DNA from 2 places in the Paenibacillus rhizovicinus genome. Region 2 is predicted to be linked to the other one. Evidence: a T-box and tRNA genes for the amino acid it is inferred to sense, from the RefSeq annotation. Region 2 holds a T-box; the other holds one or more tRNA genes.
What was found. A T-box is a leader RNA that pairs with one kind of tRNA and senses whether it is charged. The one in region 2 lies ahead of ileS (isoleucine--tRNA ligase), so its partner is inferred to be a tRNA-Ile.

Region 1: it has a tRNA-Ile gene. The T-box ahead of ileS (isoleucine--tRNA ligase) is inferred to sense a tRNA for this amino acid. The anticodon was not compared.

The regions. Positions count from the first base shown of each region.
Region 1 is NZ_CP048286.1:4,533,810-4,538,208, forward strand. Features, by position in the region: rRNA gene GZH47_RS20300 (23S ribosomal RNA) at 1-2,180, shown strand, start outside; tRNA gene GZH47_RS20305 (tRNA-Ile) at 2,296-2,372, shown strand; tRNA gene GZH47_RS20310 (tRNA-Ala) at 2,386-2,461, shown strand; tRNA gene GZH47_RS20315 (tRNA-Asn) at 2,479-2,554, shown strand; tRNA gene GZH47_RS20320 (tRNA-Ser) at 2,559-2,649, shown strand; tRNA gene GZH47_RS20325 (tRNA-Glu) at 2,669-2,743, shown strand; tRNA gene GZH47_RS20330 (tRNA-Val) at 2,820-2,895, shown strand; tRNA gene GZH47_RS20335 (tRNA-Met) at 2,922-2,998, shown strand; tRNA gene GZH47_RS20340 (tRNA-Asp) at 3,041-3,117, shown strand; tRNA gene GZH47_RS20345 (tRNA-Thr) at 3,163-3,238, shown strand; tRNA gene GZH47_RS20350 (tRNA-Lys) at 3,250-3,322, shown strand; tRNA gene GZH47_RS20355 (tRNA-Leu) at 3,336-3,422, shown strand; tRNA gene GZH47_RS20360 (tRNA-Gly) at 3,426-3,500, shown strand; tRNA gene GZH47_RS20365 (tRNA-Arg) at 3,507-3,583, shown strand; tRNA gene GZH47_RS20370 (tRNA-Pro) at 3,612-3,688, shown strand; tRNA gene GZH47_RS20375 (tRNA-Gly) at 3,701-3,771, shown strand; gene GZH47_RS20380 (VOC family protein) at 3,964-4,399, opposite strand, start outside.
Region 2 is NZ_CP048286.1:1,188,342-1,192,740, reverse strand. Features, by position in the region: gene GZH47_RS05550 (cell division protein SepF) at 1-394, shown strand, start outside; gene GZH47_RS05545 (YggT family protein) at 423-665, shown strand; gene GZH47_RS05540 (YlmH family RNA-binding protein) at 662-1,444, shown strand; gene GZH47_RS05535 (DivIVA domain-containing protein) at 1,539-2,030, shown strand; T-box leader at 2,102-2,447, shown strand; gene ileS (isoleucine--tRNA ligase) at 2,510-4,399, shown strand, end outside.

The DNA of each region.
Region 1 (4,399 bases), 3.3 Mb from region 2:
CAGGGTGAAGGTGCGGTAACACGCACTGGAGGCCCGAACCCACGAATGTTGAAAAATTCGGGGATGAGGTGGGGGTAGCGGAGAAATTCCAATCGAACTCGGAGATAGCTGGTTCTCCCCGAAATAGCTTTAGGGCTAGCCTCGGAATTGAGAGTCGTGGAGGTAGAGCACTGATTGGGTGCGGGGCCCGCCAAGGGTTACCAAGTCCAGTCAAACTCCGAATGCCATGTACTTATATCCGGGAGTCAGACAGTGAGTGCTAAGATCCATTGTCAAGAGGGAAACAGCCCAGACCATCAGCTAAGGTCCCCAAGTGTGTGTTAAGTGGGAAAGGATGTGGAGTTGCAAAGACAACCAGGATGTTGGCTTAGAAGCAGCCACCATTTAAAGAGTGCGTAATAGCTCACTGGTCGAGTGACTCTGCGCCGAAAATGTAACGGGGCTAAACACACCACCGAAGCTATGGCTTGATGCTTTGCATCAGGGGTAGGGGAGCGTCGTGTACAGACTGAAGTCAGACCGTAAGGACTGGTGGACCGTACACGAGTGAGAATGCCGGTATGAGTAACGAAAAGACAAGTGAGAATCTTGTCCGCCGTAAGACTAAGGATTCCTGAGGAAGGCTCGTCCGCTCAGGGTAAGTCGGGACCTAAGGCGAGGCCGAAAGGCGTAGTCGAAGGACAACAGGTTGATATTCCTGTACCACCGTAAGCCGTTACGAGCAATGGGGTGACGCAGAAGGATAGTGACGCGGACTGATGGATGTCCGTCCAAGCAGTGAGGCTGATGTGTAGGCAAATCCGCACATCGTTAAGGCTGGGCTGTGATGGGGAGCGAAAATTGCAGTAGCGAAGGTCATGAGTTCAGGCTGCCAAGAAAAGCCTCTAGCCAGGGAAGGTGCCCGTACCGCAAACCGACACAGGTAGTCGAGCAGAGTATGCTAAGGCGCTCGGAAGAACTCTCGTTAAGGAACTCGGCAAAATGACCCCGTAACTTCGGGAGAAGGGGTGCCTCGGTAGGGTGAATAGCCCGAGGGGGCCGCAGTGAAAAGGCCCAAGCGACTGTTTAGCAAAAACACAGGTCTGTGCGAAGCCGTAAGGCGAAGTATACGGGCTGACGCCTGCCCGGTGCTGGAAGGTTAAGGGAGTGGTTAGCCGCAAGGCGAAGCTATGAACCGAAGCCCCAGTAAACGGCGGCCGTAACTATAACGGTCCTAAGGTAGCGAAATTCCTTGTCAGGTAAATTCTGACCCGCACGAATGGCGTAACGACTTGGGCGCTGTCTCAACGAGAGATCCGGTGAAATTTTAATACCTGTGAAGATGCAGGTTACCCGCGACAAGACGGAAAGACCCCATGGAGCTTTACTGCAGCTTGATATTGGACTTTGGTACGATCTGTACAGGATAGGTGGGAGCCTTAGAAATCGGAGCGCCAGCTTCGGTGGAGGCATCGTTGGGATACCACCCTGATCGTATCGGAGTTCTAACCTGGTACCGTAATCCGGTACAGGGACCGTGTCAGGTGGGCAGTTTGACTGGGGCGGTCGCCTCCTAAAATGTAACGGAGGCGCCCAAAGGTTCCCTCAGAATGGTTGGAAATCATTCGTAGCGTGCAAAGGCATAAGGGAGCTTGACTGCGAGACCTACAAGTCGAGCAGGGACGAAAGTCGGGCTTAGTGATCCGGTGGTACCGCATGGAAGGGCCATCGCTCAACGGATAAAAGCTACCCTGGGGATAACAGGCTTATCTCCCCCAAGAGTCCACATCGACGGGGAGGTTTGGCACCTCGATGTCGGCTCATCGCATCCTGGGGCTGAAGTAGGTCCCAAGGGTTGGGCTGTTCGCCCATTAAAGCGGTACGCGAGCTGGGTTCAGAACGTCGTGAGACAGTTCGGTCCCTATCTGTCGTGGGCGCAGGAAATTTGAGAGGAGCTGTCCTTAGTACGAGAGGACCGGGATGGACGCACCGCTGGTGTACCAGTTGTTCCGCCAGGAGCATCGCTGGGTAGCCAAGTGCGGACGGGATAAGCGCTGAAAGCATCTAAGCGTGAAGCCCCCCTCAAGATGAGATTTCCCAGTATGTAAGACCCCTTGAAGACGACGAGGTTGATAGGTTCGAGGTGGAAGCGCAGCAATGCGTGGAGCTGACGAATACTAATCGGTCGAGGGCTTATCCTAACGTCTCTACCCAGAGACAACCAGCTAAATGTTCTGCAAGGATTCGTATCCAGTTTTCAAGGTGTTATCTCTATAACCATTTAAAGAGAATCCCACCTTGCAGTGGGTTTTTTATTGGCCTTTAGCTCAGCTGGTTAGAGCGCACCCCTGATAAGGGTGAGGTCGGTGGTTCGAGTCCACTAAGGCCAACCATATCTTCCTTTACGGGGCCATAGCTCAGCTGGGAGAGCGCCTGCCTTGCAAGCAGGAGGTCAGCGGTTCGATCCCGCTTGGCTCCACCAATACTTGTTTCACCTATTCCCTGATAGCTCAGTTGGTAGAGCACTCGACTGTTAATCGAGTTGTCACAGGTTCGAGTCCTGTTCGGGGAGCCAATATGGAGAAGTACCCAAGTGGCTCAAGGGGACCCTCTGCTAAGGGGTTAGACTGCGTAAGTGGTGCGAGGGTTCGAATCCCTCCTTCTCCGCCAGATTTGTTTCAAGGAATAAGGCCCGTTGGTCAAGTGGTTAAGACACCTCCCTTTCACGGAGGTAACAGGGGTTCGAGTCCCCTACGGGTCACCAATTTACCCCCAAAAGTGAAGTAATGCGCTGCAGGTTAATCCGAGTACTTTTCGGGGACCCCGGGGTTAAACTTTATGGAGGCTTAGCTCAGCTGGGAGAGCATCTGCCTTACAAGCAGAGGGTCGGCGGTTCGATCCCGTCAGCCTCCACCATAAATGCATAGCTAGGCTTGAAATGACGCGGGGTGGAGCAGCCCGGTAGCTCGTCGGGCTCATAACCCGAAGGCCGCAGGTTCAAATCCTGCCCCCGCAACCAATTGAGACAAGTTCGGACAAGTTCCGAAGTGAATGTTTATACGGAGCCGTGGTGTAGTGGCCCAACATGCCTGCCTGTCACGCAGGAGACCGCGGGTTCGAATCCCGTCGGCTCCGCCATTTAATTCACTTGCTCAATAGGCGTTTCAATATGTTTCGCATCATGCCGGTGTAGCTCAGTTGGTAGAGCAACTGACTTGTAATCAGTAGGTCGTGGGTTCGACTCCTATCGCCGGCACCATTTTTTTGTTCGAGTCATTAGCTCAGTTGGTAGAGCACCTGACTTTTAATCAGGGTGTCGTAGGTTCGAATCCTACATGACTCACTTTTCTTGTTTTGCGGTCATGGCGGAATTGGCAGACGCGCTAGATTCAGGTTCTAGTGTCAGCAATGACGTGGAGGTTCGAGTCCTCTTGACCGCACCAATTGCGGAAGTGGCTCAGCGGTAGAGCATCGCCTTGCCAAGGCGAGGGTCGCGGGTTCGATTCCCGTCTTCCGCTCCATATTTTGCGCCCTTAGCTCAGCTGGATAGAGCGTTTGACTACGAATCAAAAGGCCGGGAGTTCGAATCTCTCAGGGCGCGCCATTTTTTAATCAAGCGTTTCATGCGTTAACGGGATGTAGCTCAGCTTGGTAGAGCACCTGGTTTGGGACCAGGGGGTCGCATGTTCAAATCGTGTCATCCCGACCATTTCCTTATCATGCGGGTGTAGTTCAATGGTAGAACTTTAGCCTTCCAAGCTAATAGCGTGGGTTCGATTCCCATCACCCGCTTTCATTTATAAGAAGCCTTTTATCCCGTTGGATAAAAGGCTTTTTGTTGTTTTCGGCTGCTATTGGCGGCTTAAAGCTGAGTGGAGGACGTGCGGTCCGTGAGCGTGTGATGTTGGGGAAGTCGCTGCAATCAGAGGGGGCAAATTATTTCTGACTTGGACGACCCGTCAGTGGACCTGTGAACACTACCATTTATTCACGGCAGATCATCAGTTTATTGCCGTCCGGATCTTTGACTACGAACCAGTGGTCATGCATGATCTCCGTCACCAGCTCGACGCCGAGCTGTTTCATGTAGTCGAGCGACCCTTGCAGGTCGGCGGTCAACAGCATAAATGCCGGCGTCGAGATGGACGGCGCGCCGCCCGGTTCTTCTCCGCCCCACATTGGCATCGTATCCAGGATGAGTCCCGTGCCTTCCATTGGCAGCGGGCACAGGTGGCCGCCGATAATTTCGCAGCTGTTCTCGTCTAAGGCGAGTACCCGACAATACCAGCTGCGGGATTTCTCGATGTCGCGCACGGGGACGAAATAACTGCCGACTTTATTTTTCACGGGACTTACGGGCAAGGCGCCTTCGTTTGTTGCATGCGGTTGATTCACGGACATGCCTCCCTGAATGATTTTG
Region 2 (4,399 bases):
CGAACGCGAACGCGTCGAATCGCAGGATGATCAAGATGTTGAAACTTCTCCGTTCGAAGCACGTAAACCTTCTACTAAGGGGAATAATATCGTCAGCATACATTCGCAGAAGAACGTTCGCGTCATTCTGAACGAGCCGCGTTCCTATGAAGAAGCGCAGGACATTGCGGATCATCTTCGTTCGCGCCGCTCGGTCGTCGTAAACTTGCAGCGCGTACGCTCGGATCAAGCCGTGCGGATCGTTGATTTTCTGAGCGGCACGATATACGCCCTGAACGGCGGCATCTCGAAGCTGGGTCCTAATATTTTTCTTTGTACGCCGGATACGGTCGAAATTCAAGGTGCGATTACGGAAATGCTGACAGAGGAGCAAGACTACAATAGAACGAGGTGACCTTGAGTTGACTGTTTCGAGTTTAATAATGGATTTAGCTCTGATCTACCAGTATATGATTATCGCATACGTGCTGCTTTCTTGGCTGCCCGGACTGCGTGACAGCTTTATCGGCGCGCTGCTTAGCAAGCTGGTTGAACCCTATTTGGCGCCATTCCGCAGATTCATCCCTTCAATCGGCGGCGTGCTCGACATTTCGCCGATCGTGGCGCTGTTCGCTCTTCGTTTCGTCGCCCGCGGCCTGATTGCGATCGTTGAAATGTTCGTATGAAGAACGATATATACGTTCATTTCCATCCTGACGAGCGGCCGTTCGTGGACCGTGCGTCGGAGTGGGTGGATCGCGCCGCTTATGCCCACGAAATGAAGCTGACCGATTTCCTCGATCCGAGGCAGGCGGAAATCGTCGTTTCGCTTGTCAACCGCAGCCCGGATACGCAGATAAGGCTGTTCGGCGGCTACGAGGGGGCGGAACGAGTGAGAGCCATCCTCGCACCGGATTACAGGCAGCTCGATGACGAACCGGCGCGAATCGCGCTGATCGAAGTGACCGGCGGCACGCAAGGACATCTGGAGCTTGATCACGGCGATTACTTAGGCGCGCTGCTGGGCCTTGGCATTAAGCGGGACCGGATCGGGGATCTTCATGTGCATGAGGATTTCTGCCATTGTCTCGTAGCCGAAGAAATTGCCGATTATATCAATATCCATTTGCGCCAAGTCCACCGCGTTCACGTCCTGACGGACATCCTGCCATTGGAACGACTGCGTCCCGCCGTTTCGGCCATGGAGGAGATGAACCTGTCGGTGGCTTCTTTGCGTCTGGACGGCATTAGCAGCGACGTTCACCGTATCAGCCGGACGAAGATCGTGGATCCGATCCGCGCAGGAAGATGCCGCGTGAATTGGAAGGTCGAAGAGGATCCTTCCACGCAGCTTAAGGAAGGCGACGTCGTCTCCATGCAGGGGCTGGGACGGTTTAAAGTGCTTGTCGTCGAAGGGATTACGAAAAAAGGAAGAATCAGGGTCAAGATCGGCAAAATTATCTAATACTTTGCAGGAATATGGCTCGATCTGTCGAAATTAGAATGTACAAATGGGGTGATCTGCCCTTGAAACTTGTAAACATTCAGGAGGTGCGCCAATGCCGTTAACGCCATTGGACATACATAACAAGGAATTTGGCAGACGTCTTCGCGGGTACGATGAGGATGAAGTGAATGAATTTCTCGACCAGGTCATTAAGGACTACGAAGCGCTGATTCGCGAGAACAAAGAGATTCAGAATCAAGCGCTGGCGCTGCAAGAGAAACTAAACCACTTCTCGAATATCGAAGAAACGCTCAGCAAGACGATCATCGTGGCGCAGGAAGCGGCAGACGAAGTTCGCAACAATGCGAAGAAGGAAGCACAGCTGATCGTGAAGGAAGCGGAGAAGAACGCAGACCGCATCATTAACGACTCGCTCAACAAATCCCGCAAAGTGGCGCTCGAAGTCGAAGAGCTGCGGAAACAAGCTTCAATCTACCGTGCCCGGTTCCGGACGCTGGTGGAAGCGCAGCTGGAGCTGCTGGCTCAAGAAAGCTGGGATATCTTAGACGGCCCGCCTGCTATTGCAAACGATATTCGCGGCTAACGTGCATTGGGCGCGAATTGTTTGACAAATGTTTAGTTATGGCGTATAAATGGTAATAATCAATTTATACGATGATTTCGTTGACGAGAACGAGTACGCAGTCGAATGTTCCCCAGAGAGCCGGTATTTGCTGAAAGCCGGCGTTCGGACGATTGCCGAATATCCTCTCCGAGAAGCGATGCAGAACCTTGCGTGTTGACGCAGGCAGTAAGCACCGCCGGGTTTCCTCCGTTACCTGGAACTCGGATGGCAGTCAGCATCCGTGACTAAGGTGCCGATTAGGTTGCATACCCGAGCAGCGAACGAAGTTCGCGATCAGGGCTGCGCGGCGCCGTGTTTGCCTTCCTGAAGGGAGAGCGCACGGCTCGACGAAAATCGGAACAAGGGTGGTATCGCGAGCCAAGTCTCGTCCCTTTACGGGGGCGGGGCTTTTTTTGTTGTTCAGCGCTAATTTCAAAAGTTGAAAGGGGTAGACGGATATGCAACGGATCGATGTCAAAGAAAAGGCCAGAAGCCGCGATATGCGGGTATTAAGCAAGTGGAGAGAGGACAACACGTTCCAGCAGTCCATCGACAGCCGGGAAGGCAAACCGAATTTCGTATTCTATGAAGGACCGCCGACCGCAAACGGCGCGCCGCATATCGGGCACGTGCTCGGTCGCGTTATCAAGGACTTCATCTGTCGGTTCAAGACGATGGATGGCTACCGGGTCGTCCGTAAAGCAGGCTGGGATACCCATGGTCTTCCCGTTGAGCTTGGCGTGGAGAAGCAGCTCGGCATCTCCGGCAAACAGGAAATCGAGAATTACGGCGTCGAGGCGTTTATTAAGAAATGCAAAGACAGCGTCTTCGAATACGAGCGCCAATGGCGCGAATTGACGGAAGCGATCGGCTACTGGACGAATTTGGATGATCCGTACATCACGCTGAATAACGATTACGTGGAGAGCGTCTGGCATATTCTGTCTTCGATCCACGGCAAAGGCCTGCTCTACCGCGGTCACCGGGTTAGTCCGTACTGCCCGTGCTGCCAAACAACGCTCAGCTCCCACGAAGTGGCGCAAGGCTACGAGGACGTGAAGGATCTCAGCGCGACGGTGAAATTCAAGCTTCAAGACAGCAACGAATACGTGCTGGCATGGACGACGACGCCATGGACGCTTCCTGCGAACGTAGCGCTGGCGGTCAATCCCAATCTGACTTACGCGCGCGTACTCAAAGACGGCGAAGTGTATATCGTCGCGGAAGCGCTGGTCGAGAGCGTCATGAAAGGCAGCGAATACGTTGTACAATCCACTCTGAAAGGCGCGGAACTGCTGAACTTGAACTACGAGCCTCCGTTCCGGTATGCAACGGTGGAGAACGGACATTTCATCATCCCTGGCGATTTCGTCAGCGATACGAGCGGTACGGGTATCGTTCATATCGCGCCGGCGCACGGCGACGACGACTATAAGGTTGCCCGCCAGAACGGAGTCAGCTTCCTGAACGTGGTCGACAATGCCGGCCGTTACGTGGAAGCCGTTACGGATCTTGCAGGTCGTTTCGTGAAAGAGTGCGACGTCGACATCGTGAAAATGCTGAGCGAGCGCGGACTCTTGTTCTCCAAAGAACGTTACGAGCACAGCTATCCGTTCTGCTGGCGCTGCAAAACGCCGCTTATCTACTACGCAACGGACAGCTGGTTCATCGAGACGACGGCTGTTAAAGACCAGCTCATCGCCAACAACAGCCAAGTCGACTGGTATCCAGGCCATATCCGCGAGGGCCGCTTCGGCAAATTCCTCGAGGATCTCGTCGATTGGAACATCAGCCGTAACCGCTACTGGGGTACGCCGCTGAACGTATGGATCTGCGACAAATGCGGCGGTCAGCATTCGCCGGGCAGCCGCGCGGATCTGGCAGCGCGGTCCGTTACGCCGATCTCGGAAAATATCGAGCTTCACAAGCCGTACGTGGATGAAGTGAAGCTGCACTGTCCGCACTGCGAAGGCGGCGTCATGACGCGCACTTCCGAAGTGGTAGACGTATGGTTCGACAGCGGCTCCATGCCGTTCGCGCAATATCATCAGCCGTTCGAGAAGCAGCAGACGTTTGCCGAGCAATATCCGGCGGATATTATCTGCGAAGGTATCGACCAAACCCGCGGCTGGTTCTTCAGTCTCTTGGCTGTTTCTACGTTGTACAACGGCAAGGCGCCGTATAAAGCGGTTATCTCGACGGGGCATATCCTGGACGAGAACGGACAGAAGATGTCCAAATCCAAGGGCAACGTCATCGATCCTTGGGAAATCATCAATGAATACGGCACCGACGCGTTCCGCTGGGCCTTGCTCGCCGATAGCGCACCTTGGAACAGCAAGCGTTTC